DNA from 3 places in the Mycolicibacterium sarraceniae genome. Region 2 is predicted to be linked to each of the others. Evidence: predicted binding sites of a transcription regulator. Region 2 holds the regulator's gene; each other region holds the start of a gene.
The links. The regulator LexA, encoded in region 2, represses DNA repair genes until DNA is damaged. The targets are predictions, from matches to a motif close to CGAACANNTGTTCG.

Region 1: the regulator LexA is predicted to act here: its motif matches at 2,691-2,704, upstream of G6N13_RS21700 (HNH endonuclease signature motif containing protein).
Region 3: the regulator LexA is predicted to act here: its motif matches at 2,749-2,762, upstream of G6N13_RS02685 (error-prone DNA polymerase).

What each region holds. Positions count from the first base shown of each region.
Region 1 covers NZ_AP022595.1:4,344,142-4,349,125, reverse strand. The annotation lists gene G6N13_RS21705 (amidohydrolase) at 1-1,058, opposite strand, end outside; gene G6N13_RS21700 (HNH endonuclease signature motif containing protein) at 1,319-2,677, opposite strand; gene ppc (phosphoenolpyruvate carboxylase) at 2,802-4,984, shown strand, end outside.
Region 2 covers NZ_AP022595.1:3,277,282-3,282,265, reverse strand. The annotation lists gene G6N13_RS16355 (alpha/beta fold hydrolase) at 1-466, shown strand, start outside; gene G6N13_RS16350 (PhzF family protein) at 519-1,205, shown strand; gene nrdR (transcriptional regulator NrdR) at 1,213-1,677, opposite strand; gene G6N13_RS16340 (LysM peptidoglycan-binding domain-containing protein) at 1,842-2,333, opposite strand; gene lexA (transcriptional repressor LexA) at 2,555-3,223, shown strand; gene G6N13_RS16330 (LGFP repeat-containing protein) at 3,227-4,984, opposite strand, start outside.
Region 3 covers NZ_AP022595.1:510,561-515,544, forward strand. The annotation lists gene G6N13_RS02685 (error-prone DNA polymerase) at 1-2,735, opposite strand, end outside; gene helR (RNA polymerase recycling motor ATPase HelR) at 2,837-4,984, shown strand, end outside.

The DNA.
Region 1 (4,984 bases), 1.1 Mb from region 2:
CAGTAGACCTTCGCGAACGCCCGAAACGTGTCGGGTTGCATCATCCACTCGCCGTGATGGCACAGGTCGGGGTGGCCCGACTCGTCGAGGTACGGGTCGCGCATCTGCATCAACTGGCTGATGATCGCGCCGTCGGCGAACAGCTTGACCTGCCGCGGTAGCAGCCGCACCTTGCCCGCGGCGGCGCTGTCGACCTGCCGCTGCGCGTCGGCGACCGCGTCGGCGGGGTCCATACCGGAGTCTGCCTGACTGCGAGCATCGACGAGAAACGTTGATGTGAAGGGAGTTTCCTCGGATCCGAGGATGTCTTGATACAGCAACCACGGTTCGAACGCCCACATGATGCCGGGCTCGTTGATCGCGGTGACTCCGTTGCGGTGCAGGTAGGCGACCAGCTGGCGCAACCCGGCCGCCAGCCGGTCCTGGCTCATGAACAGCGGAGAAAGCTTGGGAAGCAGCAGGTTCATCCCGGTTTCCCACCAATGGCCGGCGTCCAGATCGACCATCGTGCTGGCGGTGCCCTGGCCGGTCAGGTCCGCGGCGGTGATGCCGAGCCGATCGATCGCCGCGGAGTTCAGATACCACTCGTGACAGGACCGCTGCCACACCGCGATCGGGCGCGTGGTGCTGATCGCGTCGAGTGCGGCGCGATCCAGCGCGCCGTGCCAGAGCTTGTGATAGCCCCACGAGAACAGCCACTCGGCCGGGTCGGAAAGCTGCTGTTCGGCAGTGGCGAGCCGACTCCGGTACTCCGCGGGTGAGTGCGCGGCCGGATAGATCTTGTCGGGTAGCCGCCAGTCCTCGATGGCGATCACCTCGGTCATCAGAGTGGTGGCCCCGAGCACCGGATGCAGGTGTTGATCGATCAGACCCGCACAGATGATCGCATCAGCGAAGGTGTCATCGACCGTCCCGGTCGCCCGGAGTTCGTCGGCATGGCCGACGGCGGTGATCCGGCCATCGGTCACGGCGACAGCGGTGGCATCGGGTATGTCGGGATCCATCGTGATGACGCGGCGGGCGGTGAACACGGTGGTCATCGGTTCAGTGGCCATCATGCGATCCTGCCTGCTGTTGTATCCCGGTGGGCGGAGCGTGGCCCGAAGCGTCACCACTGGCAGGCGATGCCGCTGTTGAGGGGCAGCGGCACGGGCGTCGCGCCAGCGTGAATCGCCGGTGCCGCCCCGACACCGATGGCGAAAATGCCGGTGAGAACTAATCCGCGGATCATTGCAACCCCTCGTTGCGGTTCGAACCTCGACTCGCGGGAGATTAACGAACAGCCACGCCCCGTGGGCGATAAATGACGAGAACGTCATTAGGGACCGGCGCCGGGACCCGGACCCGGCGGCTCGTCCGAGTCGGCGAGCAATCGCTCGGGGTGGTGCACGTCGTTCACGCGCGGGGGACCGCTGCCATCGCTCCAGGCGATACGGCCGTCCTCGGTGACGGTCGTCGTGTACTCGCCGTCAGTGGCCATCTTGTGGTCACAGGCGCAGCCGAAGTGCAGGTTGTCCGCGTCGGTCGGCCCGCCCTCGCTCCACGGCTGCGCGTGATGAACCTCGCAGTGATATCCCGGTTCGAAGCAGTTCGGTTTTGTGCAGCCACGATCACGTGCGTAGCAGATGATTCGATGGTCCTCTGTCGCAAGGCGTTTGGCACGGCCCAGGTACAGCGGCCGCGTGGAGTGGTCCTCGAACACCGCCAGGTAGTGAATCGCCTCGCCGGCCATCCGGATGACGTCGCGCATCGGCAACCGGCCGGTACCGCCGGTACGAGCCCAGCCACACGCCTGCTCGAGCTCGCCCAGCGTCGTCGTCACGATCACGGTCACCGGCAGCCCGCGGTGCTGGCCCAGTGCGCCGGATTCGACCCCGGCCTTCAGGCCCAGTTTCAGTCCGTCGTGGCAGCGCTGCTCGGGCGTGCGGGTGTCGCGGCCCTCGGTGCCGTCGGGAACATGGCGCCCCGGCCGTTGCGCGGCCGTCACGGTCTCCAGATAGGCGCGTCCCTCCGGATCCAGCCAGCCCGAGAGCCTGCTCATCCCGTCCGGCCCCTGCCGGCCCAGCACCACGCCGCGGCGCCGGGCGCGGTCCTCGTCGGTGAACGTGCCATCCGGGTTCAGGCAATCGGCAATCCCAACGCCGATCGCGGCGACGAATCTCGAATCCTCCTCCCGCGCATGGCGAACGAGCGTCCTCTCGGCGGCCTCGCGGTCGGCCGGCGCCACCACTGAAGGCAACCTGTCGAGTGCTTGGCACACCGCGGCGATATGATCCTCGCCGACTTCGCCCTCCTCGACGGCGGCCGCCAACGCCGGCAGCTCAGGCGGCAGGGGCGCCCCGGTGGGCGACCGGCGTGCGCGGATCCGTGAGGCGATCCGGAATCGCCGCTTGACCTCCCCGGCGGTCAGCCGCAAACGGCTGGCCAGCACGTCACGAACCTTGACGCCGGCCGGCATGCCGACGCCGTCGACCGGTTCGGCGATCTCACCGAACATCCGGTAGGACAGGCCCCTGTTGACCCGATCCTGCGCTTCCAGACGGGCGGCCACCTCGATGCGAAACGCATTACCGGCCAGATCGGTACACACGGACCGCAACCGGCCGTACGCGGTGTCCACGGCATCGAGCTCAGCGCGCACGGCCACGTGCACGTCCTCGGCGCTCAGCGGTTCCATGACTCCACGGTATAGAACATGTGTTCGAATCCCATGGGCGAGAATCCGCAGTGTGGATGAATCCGAAGCTGTGGATAGATTCACACGTTCTGCAGCCCCCACCGCGCACCCTGATACTTGAGGGATGGCTGAACTCCCCGAATCTCTGGAACCGATCGGCGCGGTCACCCGCACCAAGGTCGGGAGGGAGGCCACCGAGCCGATGCGGGAGGACATCCGACTGCTCGGCACGATCCTTGGCGATACCGTCCGCGAGCAGAACGGCGAGGAGGTGTTCGACCTCGTCGAGCGGGCCCGAGTCGAATCGTTCCGGGTGCGCCGCTCCGAGATCGACCGGTCCGAACTCGCCCAACTCTTCGACGGCATCGACATCCATCAGGCCATCCCGGTGATCCGTGCCTTCACCCACTTCGCGCTGCTGGCCAACGTCGCCGAAGACATCCACCGCGAACGCCGCCGCGCCATCCACGTCGCCGCCGGAGAACCCCCGCAGAACAGCACCCTGGCGGCCACCTACCTAAAGCTGGACGCCGCGCACCTCAATCCCGACACCGTCGCCGAGGCGCTGAAAGGTGCGTTGGTGGCACCGGTGATCACCGCTCATCCGACCGAAACCCGCCGCCGCACCGTCTTCGACACCCAGCACCGCATCACCCAGCTGATGCGGGTGCGGCTGCGTGGGCAGGATGAAACCGAGGACGGCCAGCCGGTCGAGACCGAACTGCGCCGCCAGATCCTGACCCTGTGGCAGACCGCGCTGATTCGGTTGTCCCGGTTGAAGATTCAAGATGAGATCGAAGTCGGACTGCGCTATTACCCGGCGGCGTTCTTCGAGGTGATCCCGAAGGTGAACGCCGAAGTGCGCGACGCATTGCGGGCGCGGTGGACCGACTCCGAGCTACTGGCCGCGCCGATCCTGCGGCCGGGGTCGTGGATCGGTGGCGATCGGGACGGCAATCCGAACGTCGACGCCGAGGTGGTGCGGCTGGCCACCGGCAGTGCCGCCTACACCGCGCTGGGGCACTACTTCGCTGAGCTGACGCACCTGGAGCAGGAGCTGTCACTGTCGGTGCGGCTGGTGAAGACCACCGAGGACCTCGTTGCGCTGGCCGACGCCTGCAACGAACCGGCCCGGCTCGACGAGCCGTATCGCCGAGCCTTGCGGGTGGTGCATGCCCGGCTGACCGCCACCGCGCATGACATCCTCGACCGCACCCCGCAGCACACCCTCGATCTCGGCATGCCGCCCTACGAAACGCCGGCCGAACTGCGCGCCGACCTTGACGTCATCGACGCCTCGCTGCGCGCCAACGGCAGTGCGCTACTGGCCGACGATCGGCTGTCTCGCTTGCGAGAAGCCGTGGATGTCTTCGGCTTTCACCTCAGCGGCCTGGACATGCGGCAGAACTCCGAGATGCACGAGGAGGTCATCGCCGAACTGCTGTCCTGGGCCGGGGTGCATCCCGATTATGCGTCGCTGTCCGAGCCGGAGCGCGTCGAGGTGCTGGCGGGGGAGCTGGCCACCCGGCGGCCGCTGGTGCGCGACGACTCCGAGCTCTCGGAGCTGGCCCGCAAGGAGCTCGACATCGTCTTCGCTGCCGCCCGCGCCGTCAACGTCTTCGGTCCGGCGGCCGTGCCGAACTACATCATCTCGATGTGCCAGTCGGTCTCGGATATGCTGGAAGCCGCAATCCTGCTCAAAGAAGCTGGGCTGCTCGATATTTCGGGCGATCCCGTGCACGCGCCAGTTGGTATCGTGCCGCTGTTCGAAACCATAGATGACCTGCAACGCGGTTCGGCCATCCTCGAATCGGTGCTGGACCTTCCGCTGTACCGCGCGATGGTGCACGCCCGCGGCGAGAGCCAGGAGGTCATGCTCGGCTACTCCGACTCCAACAAGGACGGCGGGTATCTGGCCGCTAACTGGGCGCTGTACCGGGCCGAACTGGATCTGGTGGAATCGGCACGCAAGACCGGGATCCGGCTGCGGTTGTTCCACGGCCGCGGCGGCACCGTCGGCCGCGGCGGAGGTCCGAGCTATGACGCGATCCTGGCCCAGCCGCCGGGTGCGGTGAAGGGGTCACTGCGGCTGACCGAGCAGGGCGAGATCATCGCGGCCAAGTACGCCGAACCGCGTATCGCCCACCGCAACCTCGAGACGCTGCTGGCGGCCACGCTGGAGTCGACGCTGCTGGACACCGAGGGCCTGGGCGATCTGGCCGAAAGCGCGTATCAGGTGCTCGACGATCTCGCTGCCCGCGCTCAGCGGGCGTATGCCGAATTGGTGCACGAGACGCCGGGTTTCGT
Region 2 (4,984 bases):
GGGCCGCGATCTGCCTGATGCGCTGCGCATCCTGACCGATCTGCCCGAGCCCACCGCGTCGTCGGCATTCACCCGCACGTTGCGCTCAGTGGTGGACTGGCGCGGGCAGGTGGTGACCATGCTCGACCGCTGTTATTTGACTGAATCTGTTCCTGTGCAACTAATTTGGGGTGATCAGGACGCGATGATCCCGGTCAGTCACGCACGGATGGCCCATGCCGCGATGCCCGGCTCCCGGTTGGAGATCTTCGGCCGGTCCGGGCACTTCCCCTTCCACGACGACCCCGACCGCTTCGTCGAGGTCGTCGAGCGATTCATCGATTCGACCGCACCGGCCGAGTACGACCAGGACGTGCTGCGTGAACTGTTGCGCACCGGACTGTCCGAGCGTTCGGTCACCGGCACGCTCGACACCCGGGTGGCGGTGCTCGACGCCATGGGCGCCGACGAGCGCAGCGCCACCTGAGCACCTCACCCGGGCGGCGTCGCAAAATCTCAGAGCGTCGTAGTGTCGGAGCATGACCATCGACGTAGCCGTGTTGCGGGTGTTCACCGATTCCGATGGCAATTTTGGTAATCCCCTTGGCGTCATCGACGCGGCGACCGTTCCCGCAACTGAGCGCCAACGCATCGCCGCTGAATTGGGTTACAGCGAAACCATATTCATCGATGTGCCGTCCAACGGGGCGACCACCGCGCACGCACGCATCTTCACCCCGGCCACCGAGCTGCCGTTCGCCGGGCACCCGACCGTGGGTGCGGCCTGGTGGCTGCGGGAACGAGGCACGCCGATCCGTACCCTCCAAGTGCCTGCCGGCATCGTGCAGATCAGCTATGACGACGCACTCACCACGGTGCGGGCCCGGGCGGAATGGTCACCGGAGTTCGCCATCCACGAGCTGGATTCGGTGGAGGAGTTGCTGGCCACCGATCCCGGCGACTACCCCGACGACGTCGAGCACTACGTGTGGTCTTGGCTCGATCGCGATCGCGGGCATATTCGTTCGCGGATGTTCGCCACCAATCTCGGCGTTCCGGAGGACGAGGCGACCGGTTCAGCGGCAGCTCGCCTGACCGACTATCTGAGCCGGGATCTGATGATCACGCAGGGCCAGGGATCGCAGATCTACACGACCTGGAATGCTGAAGGGTGGGTTCTAGTGGCGGGCCGCGTGGTCAGTGACGGTGCCCGCCAGCTGGGCTGACGACCAGTCAGCCGGAGGTGCCGACCGCGCGATGGGCGCGCAGCGCCTCGATCTCGCGTTCGAAATCCTCAGCGGAGCTGAAGGAGCGGTACACCGAGGCGAAGCGCAGGTACGCCACCTCGTCGAGTTCGCGCAGCGGCCCAAGAATGGCCAGGCCGACCTCGTGGCTCGGGATCTCGGGAGAACCGGCCGCCCGCACAGCGTCTTCGACCTGCTGGGCCAGCATGTTCAGCGCATCGTCGTCGACGTCTCGACCCTGGCAGGCCCGGCGCACGCCGCTGATGACCTTCTCGCGGCTGAACGGTTCGGTGACGCCGCTGCGTTTGACGACCGCCAGCACGGCGGTCTCGACGGTGGTGAACCGCCGGCCGCACTCCGGACAGGATCGGCGCCGCCGAATGGCCTGACCCTCGTCTGCTTCACGGGAATCGACCACTCTGGAATCAGGATGGCGACAGAACGGGCAATGCATGGCCGCTCCTTCGCCTCCGCCGCAGCTCGATGCTTCGGACCACCCAGAGACTACCTGTGCTGCCCTGCCGACGGCCACGCCCCGAAAACTCGGGCGAGCGAGACCGCCACCAGCAAGGCCGCTTGTCCGGCACACGTTGTGGCCGACCGTGATGCGTCGCGCGATCACCCCATCGGGGCGATGAGCGTCTGTCCGGCATCCAACGTGGCTGAATCGAGCTTGTTCAAGTCGCGGATGCGCGCCATCACCTGCCCGGCGGGCGCATCGGGGGCCACCCGGCCGGCGAGCTGCTGCAGCGTCTCCCCCGCCTGGACCTGGACCACCGCAAGCTGATCGGGCACCTGGTCGGTGGCCGCCGACGTGCCACTGAGATGACCCACCAGACCCAGCCACAGGGTGATCAGAGCGGCCACCCCGGCCAGCGCGATCGTGACGGCGGTGCTCACCGGCCGCCGCACGTGCGGCGCCCGCGAGAAGGTGACGCCGGTGCCGGAGTAACGCATCGGGGCGATGGCCGGGCGAGCCGGGTACGGCCGTTGGCCGCGGGGCCCGGCGGGACGGGTCCGAACGGGGGTGTTAGCCCTGACCGCCGCACGGGGGCGCATCGGCCGCACCGGTGCGGATGGGAAAACCTGCCGATCGTCGATGACTGTCACGTCTGTTTCCTTCCTCCAAGACGCCCACTGTTCGCCCTTGTGTTCGAACTGTACTCGACCATGCGTTCGAAATACGAACATGTGAGCGAGCGTGTCTGGAGAATAAATCCGCCCACCGACACGTTTTGGCGGTGCCGATCACCTGCACGATTGACGGCGGCGACACGCCGCGGTCGAACAAGTGTTTGATTATCTGCTGCCCCGCGACTACATTCGGGCCCATGAGCGACCGCAGTGAGACATCAGGTGCCGACTCCGGACTGACCGAGCGGCAGCGAACGATCCTCGAGGTGATCCGCGCCTCGGTCACCACCCGCGGCTATCCACCGAGCATCCGCGAGATCGGCGACGCCGTCGGCCTCACCTCGACGTCCTCGGTGGCGCACCAGCTGCGCACCCTCGAGCGAAAGGGCTATCTGCGCCGCGACGCCAACCGCCCGCGCGCCGTGGATGTGCGCAGCGCCGACGAGGTGACCGCCGTGACCACCGATGTCGCCGGCTCGGACGCCCTTCCCGAACCGACGTTCGTGCCGGTGCTCGGCCGCATCGCCGCCGGCGGCCCGATCCTGGCTGAGGAGGCCGTCGAGGACGTCTTCCCGCTACCCAAGGAACTGGTCGGTGAGGGCTCGCTGTTCCTGCTCAAGGTCGTCGGCGAATCGATGGTCGATGCCGCGATCTGCGACGGTGACTGGGTGGTCATCCGTCAGCAGAACGTGGCTGACAACGGCGATATCGTCGCGGCGATGATCGACGGCGAAGCCACTGTGAAAACGTTCAAGCGCACCAATGGTCAGGTATGGCTGATGCCGCACAACCCTGCATTCGACCCGATCCCCGGTAACGACGCCGCCATCCTCGGCAAGGTCGTCACCGTCATCCGCAAGATCTAGGGGCTACTCCGCCTTGACGAACCCGTTCGCCTGAGCGAGTTCCTCACTGGCGAACCAGACTTCGGGCACGGTGTGGTCGTAGAGGGCCGAATCCGGGGCGTAGTAGAGCCCCGAGTGGGTGTTGGCCTTGATCACGTAACCCTCAGGTGCCTGGTACGGATCAGAGAGCGGAAGGTGGATCGCCGGGCGCGATGAGGCGGTGCCGGCCGCCACATCGGACTGCAGAACCTCCGCCGGCTCGGTGACCGGTTTGCCCTCATCCTCGAGATCCGCAGGGAAGTACTGCTCGACGATCTCGGCCTCGGCGTACTCCTCCGGCGCTGGCTCGTCGTCCGGCTTCGCGGCGCGGCGACGCCGACCCGGCCTACCGAATTCGCCCACATCGAGTCGCCACATCGACTGCGACTCACCAAGATTCACCACCGCGTGCCGCCCCGAATCGGCAACCTCGTCGATCTCGACGTACGTATGACCGTCGGGCGCCTCGGCTGCGTCCACCTCGTCGGCATCGACCGGCCCAGCGGGAATGCGTGTCGGCGTGGTGTCGATGGAGTCCTCGTCGCCGTCGAACACATCCCCGAGCCCGGGCTGCGACTTGTCCTCGCCACCCGGTTGCGCCCAAGAGAACCCGGGCGCCTGGGCGACCTGCACGACGCCGCCGTCGTCGGGGTAGGTCGAAAAGCGTTCAGTCGAAGGAGCACCCGCGGGACCCTCATGCTCATCCGGCCAGTAACCGTCATCGTCGTCGTAATCGGGATCGTGGAAGTCGTCGTCGATCTCGATATCGCTACCACGGCGCCGCCGCAGCCAGAGCACACCCAGCGCGATCACCGCGACCAGCAGCAGCACCGGAATGATGATCAGCAACCACCACAGGTGGAAGGTGAAACCCGTGCCGGACTTCGGTGCGGCCAGACCGGACTGCGGCCCGGTCCCGTTGGGCACCTGCAGCCCGGCGAGTTGTCCGGCCAGCTCCGGCGGTTTGGTGGTGAATTTGCTGGCGGATTTGTTCCAGGAGATCTCGCCACCGCTGAACTTCTGGGTCACGGTGTCGCCGTTGACACTCTGCTCGCCGGTCGGAGCACCGAGCTCGCCGCCTGCCCCGCCCAACTTCGCCCATGCGGCGTTGATCGCGCCCCGCACCACGATGGCACCGTTGTCAGGCGTCCAGAAAATCACCGGCTTATCGGAGGCACTGAACGCGCTGACGCGGCTGTTCGGGGCACCCCCGTCCGCCTCGGTTCCGGTCGGCAGGCCGAGATCACCCGTCGGTCCGCCCTGCGCCTCGTACTTCGTCAGGATCGCGCCGGTCACAGCGTGCGCACCGGTCGCCGGCGAGTAGAAGATCTTGCCGCCGGCGTAATCCTGCACGGCACCGTCGGTCCCGACGGGACTCTGCGCACCCTGCCGGGCACCGAGCGGGCCCGCGAGCCCGCCCACGGCTCGCCACGCCTCATTGATCGCCGTCGTCGCATCCGTCGGCACTTGGAGACCGGCCAGGTTGCCGGCCAGTTCGGGCGGCACCGTGGTGAACGTGTTGGAGCTGTTGTCGTAGGAGATCTCACCGCCGGTGAACCTCTGGTTCACCACGTTGCCGTCGAAGGTCTCGTCGCCGGTGGGGACGCCCATCGTGCCGGCCGAGCCGCCGAGTTTGTCCCAGGCCGCGTTGATCGCGCCGCGCACCACCCACGCGCCGGTGTCGGGCGTCCAGAAGATCGCCGGTTTGTCGCTGGCACTGAACGTGCTCACCCGGCTGTCGGG
Region 3 (4,984 bases), 2.1 Mb from region 2:
GCCTGTGGCACCGAAAGCTGTACTCGCCCAGTCACATCCAGCAGTGAGGTGTACAGCCCACCGGCATCGCGCTCGTCGACGATGCGTTGGGCCAGCTCATCACCGATATTGCGCACGGTGCCCAGCCCCAGCCGCACATCAAGCCCGGAATTCTCCAATGTGGGATACGCCAGGCTGGCGTTGATATCGGGCCCGTGCACCTCGACCCCATGTCTACGGGCGTCGGCCACCAGCGATTGCGGCGAGTAGAAACCCATCGGCTGGGCGCGCAGCAGCGCAGCGCAGAACGCCGCCGGATGGTACAGCTTGAACCACGAGGAGTAATACACCAACGAGGCGAAGCTCAGCGAATGACTTTCCGGGAAACCGAAATTGGCGAAGGCTTCCAGTTTCTCGTAGATCCGTTCGGCAACCTCGCCGGTGATACCGTGCCGCTGGGCCATCCCGGCGTAGAACCGGTCTCGCAGCCGTCGCATCTTCTCGGTAGAGCGCTTGGACCCCATCGCCCGGCGCAGCTGGTCGGCCTCGGCCGCCGAGAAGCCCGCGCAGTCCACCGCCAGCTGCATCAGCTGTTCCTGGAACAGCGGGACCCCCAGCGTTTTTCGCAGTGCGGGTTCCATCGACGGATGGTCATAGGTGACGGCTTCTAAGCCGTTGCGCCGCTTGATATAGGGGTGCACGGAGCCACCCTGGATGGGCCCGGGGCGGATCAGCGCCACCTCCACCACCAGGTCGTAGAACACCCGTGGCTTCAGTCGGGGCAGGGTGGCCATCTGGGCGCGCGACTCCACCTGGAACACTCCGACGGAGTCGGCCTTCTGCAACATTTCGTAAACCGCGGAGTCGGTGAGATCCAGCTGAGCCAAATCAACCTTGATGCCCTTGTGCTCGGCAACCAGGTCGATGGCATAGTGCAACGCCGAGAGCATACCGAGGCCGAGCATATCGAATTTCACCAAACCGATTGCCGCACAGTCATCTTTATCCCACTGCAACACGCTACGGTTCTCCATGCGCGCCCACTCCACCGGGCACACGTCGGCAATCGGACGGTCGCAGATCACCATGCCCCCGGAGTGAATGCCCAGGTGCCGCGGCAGGTTCTTGATCTGGGTCGCCAACTCGACCACCGGCGCGGGGATGCCGTCGACGTCCGGCGAATCGGCCCCGGAATGCCAGTGACTGATCTGCTTGCTCCAAGCGTCTTGCTGGCCTTGAGAGAAGCCGAGCGCACGAGCCATGTCACGCACCGCACTTTTGCCCCGGTAGGTGATGACGTTGGCTACCTGCGCGGCGTAATCGCGGCCGTAGCGGTCGTAGACGTATTGAATGGCCTTTTCCCGCAGGTCCGATTCGATATCGATGTCGATATCGGGTGGCCCGTCTCGGGCCGGGGACAGGAACCTCTCGAAGAGCAGCTCATTGGCGATCGGGTCGACGGCAGTGACACCCAGCGCGTAGCAGACGGCAGAGTTGGCCGCCGATCCCCTTCCCTGACACAGGATGTCATTCTCTCGACAGAACCGGGTGATGTCGTGAACCACCAGGAAATACCCCGGGAACTTCAACGCGGCGATGATGTCGAGCTCGCGCTCGATCTGGGTGTACGCCTCTGTGGCATTAGCGCGCGGCCCGTAGCGCTGGGTGGCCCCGACCATTACCAACTCCCGCAGCCAGCTGTCCTCGGTATGCCCATCGGGCACGTCGAACAGTGGCAGCTGCGGCGCAATCAGCGCCAGCCCGAAGGCGCACTGCTCACCGAGATCAGCTGCAGCGCTGATAGCTTCGGGGTGCCGTGCGAATAGCTGGGCCATCTCGTCGCCGGAGCGCAGATGTGCGCCTCCCAATGGCGCCAGCCAGCCGGCCGCTTCGTCCAGCGACTGGCGCGCCCGGATCGCCCCCATGGCCATGGCCAGCCGTCCTCGGCTCGGCTCGGCGAAGTGAGCGCCAGTGGTGGCGACGACACCCACCCCGAAGCGCGGCGCCAACGCAGCTAGCGCGGCATTGCGTTCGTCGTCGAGCGGATCACCGTGACAGGTGAGTTCGATGCTGACCCGATCACTGCCGAAGCGGTCCACCAGGTCAGCCAGCGCCGCTTCGGCCGCCTGCGGCCCGTGTTCCGAAAGGGACTGCCGGACATGACCTTTACGACATCCGGTGAGAATATGCCAGTGCCCACCGGCCGCCTCGGTGAGCGCGTCGTAGTCATAGTGCGGCTTGCCCTTCTCACCACCGGCCAGATGCGCAGCCGCCAACTGACGAGACAGCCGGCGGTAGCCCTCCGGGCCGCGGGCCAGCACCAGCAGGTGCGGCCCAGGCGGGTCGGGCGCCTCGGCGCGTGCGGTATTGCCCAGCGACAGTTCAGCACCGAAGACAGTGCGCATATCGAGTTCCTTGGCCGCCTCGGCGAATCGCACCACACCGTAGAGACCGTCGTGATCGGTCAGTGCGATGGCCCGCAGGTCCAGTCGCGAGGCCTCCTCGACGAGTTCTTCCGGGGTGCTGGCTCCGTCGAGAAAGCTGTAGGCCGAATGCGCATGCAACTCGGCGTAGGGCACGGCTGAGCGCAGCGGACGCCCACCGGGCGGCTCGTATGGTTCCCGATGGCGTGACCAGGCCGGGCCGTCCCCGCCGTCGGCGTGTGGTTCCCCGAGCGACAAGCCGGGCCGTCGGGGCTTGCCGCCCAGCACCCGCTCCATCTCCGACCAGCTCGGCGGGCCGGTGAACCAGTTCACGCAGCTAGCGTATCGAACAAATGTTCGATGCGCTGAGCGGTGCGGGCAAACTAGACGAAGATGATGTCTCGGACTACGGAATTGAGGGGGAACTGAGACGCATGCCGGCTCACGCGCATGATCATGAACTGGAGTCTGAGCAGGCATACCTGGCCGAGCTCTATACCCGGCTCGACGCCAAGCGTTCGCAGGTCAAGGACCAATACCAAGCCGCGCTGCGGGGACCGATCGATCTGCAGGACGGCGGAACGCTGGTGGCGCGGGACGCCGAGGTCCGGACCCTGGCTCGATCGATGACGCGGTTGGACGTCGCCGACCACGGGTTGTGCTTCGGGCGGCTGGACGCGATTTCGGGCGAACGGCTCTACGTCGGCCGCATCGGTATCTTCGACGAGCACGGCGACCACGAACCGCTCTTGCTCGACTGGCGGGCACCGGCCGCGCGTGCTTTCTACGTGGCCACCGCAGCCAGCCCCGAAGGCATGCGTCGGCGTCGCCAGTTCCATTCCCTCGGTCGCCGCCTGGTCGATTTCACCGACGAAGTCTTCGGCCGCCCCGACCCCGAGGCCGGCGACGACAGCCCCTTCAGCAGTGACGCGGCCCTGCTCGCGGCGGTCAACGCACCTCGCGGTGAGGGTATGCGCGACATTGTCGCGACGATCCAGGCCGAACAGGACGAGATCATTCGGCACGATCATCCGGGCGTGCTGGTGATCGAGGGCGGACCGGGCACCGGCAAGACCGTGGTGGCACTGCACCGCGTCGCCTACCTGCTCTACACGCAACGGCAGCGGATCGAACGCCACGGGGTGCTGGTGGTGGGACCCAACCAGGCGTTCATGGACCACATCAGCCGGGTGCTGCCGTCACTGGGCGAGTCGGAGGTGGTGTTCATGACGGTCGGCGACCTGGTTCCCGGACTGCATGTCACCGCTGAAGAGGCCCCAGATGTCGCCCGTATCAAGGGTTCCCGAGCCATGCTGGCGGTACTGGCGGCCGCGATCACCGACCGCCAGCGGCTGCCCGAGAGCCCGATCGAGATCCCGTTGGCCGATGTCACCATGCGGATCGATGCCGATACGGCCCAGTGGGCCGTGGAGGAAGCCCGGATGAGCAAGCTGCCGCACAACGCGGCCCGTGCGGTGTTCCGCGAGATCATCACCTACGTTCTGACCGAGCGCGCGATCGCCAGGATCGGGCACGGTTGGCTGACCCGAGACAATCGCGATGCCTGGGAGAAGATTCGCGTCGACCTGATCGACGAGCTCGACGGCCGCGAGCAGTTCGAGGCCGCCCTCGACGAGCTCTGGCCGGTGCTGACACCGGAGGACGTGTTGGCCACGCTGTACACCTCAACCGCGCGGTTACGCTCAGCCGGCGCCGAGACGGCACTGTGGCGCGAAGACGGCACCGCCTGGACGGTGTCGGACGTGCCGCTGCTCGACGAACTGGTCGACCTACTGGGCCGCGACAAGCGCTCCGACGAGGCCGCCGAGCGGGAGCGAATCGCCGAAACAGATTATGCCGCAGGCGTGTTGGAGAATATGGTGGCCCGCGAGGATCTGATGGACGACGAGGATCATCTGCTGGCACAGGATCTGATCGGCGCCGAAGACCTCGCTGAGCGCTTCACCGAGCGTGATACCCGCGATCTCGCCGAGCGCGCCGCCGCCGACCGGGACTGGACGTACCGGCACGTCGTGGTGGACGAGGCGCAGGAGCTCTCGGAGATGGACTGGCGGGTACTGATGCGCCGCTGCCCGAGCCGGTCGTTCACAGTGGTCGGCGACCTCGCGCAACGCCGCTCGATGGCCGGGGCGAGGTCGTGGGCCGAGATGCTGGATCCCTACGTACCCGGCCGGTGGCTGTACCGGTCGCTGTCGGTGAACTACCGCACACCGGCCGAGATCATGGCCGTCGCCGCCGCGTTGCTGGCTGACTTCGCACCCGATGTCCGGGCCCCGGAGTCGGTGCGCGCGTGCGGTATCCGCCCCTGGTCCCGGCATGTCAGCGCGGAAGGTGTCTCGGCCGCCGTCGAGGAGTTCGTGGCATCCGAAGCCGCCCGGGAGGGCACCAGCATCGTGATCGGGCCCGCGGACGTGCCGGGCGCGGTCGCCCCCTCGGCGACCAAGGGTTTGGAGTTCGACGCGGTACTGGTGGTGGACCCGGATCGCATTCTCGCGGCTGGCCCGCGCGGGGCGGCCGAGCTGTATGTCGCGCTCACCCGTGCCACCCAGCGGTTGGGTGTG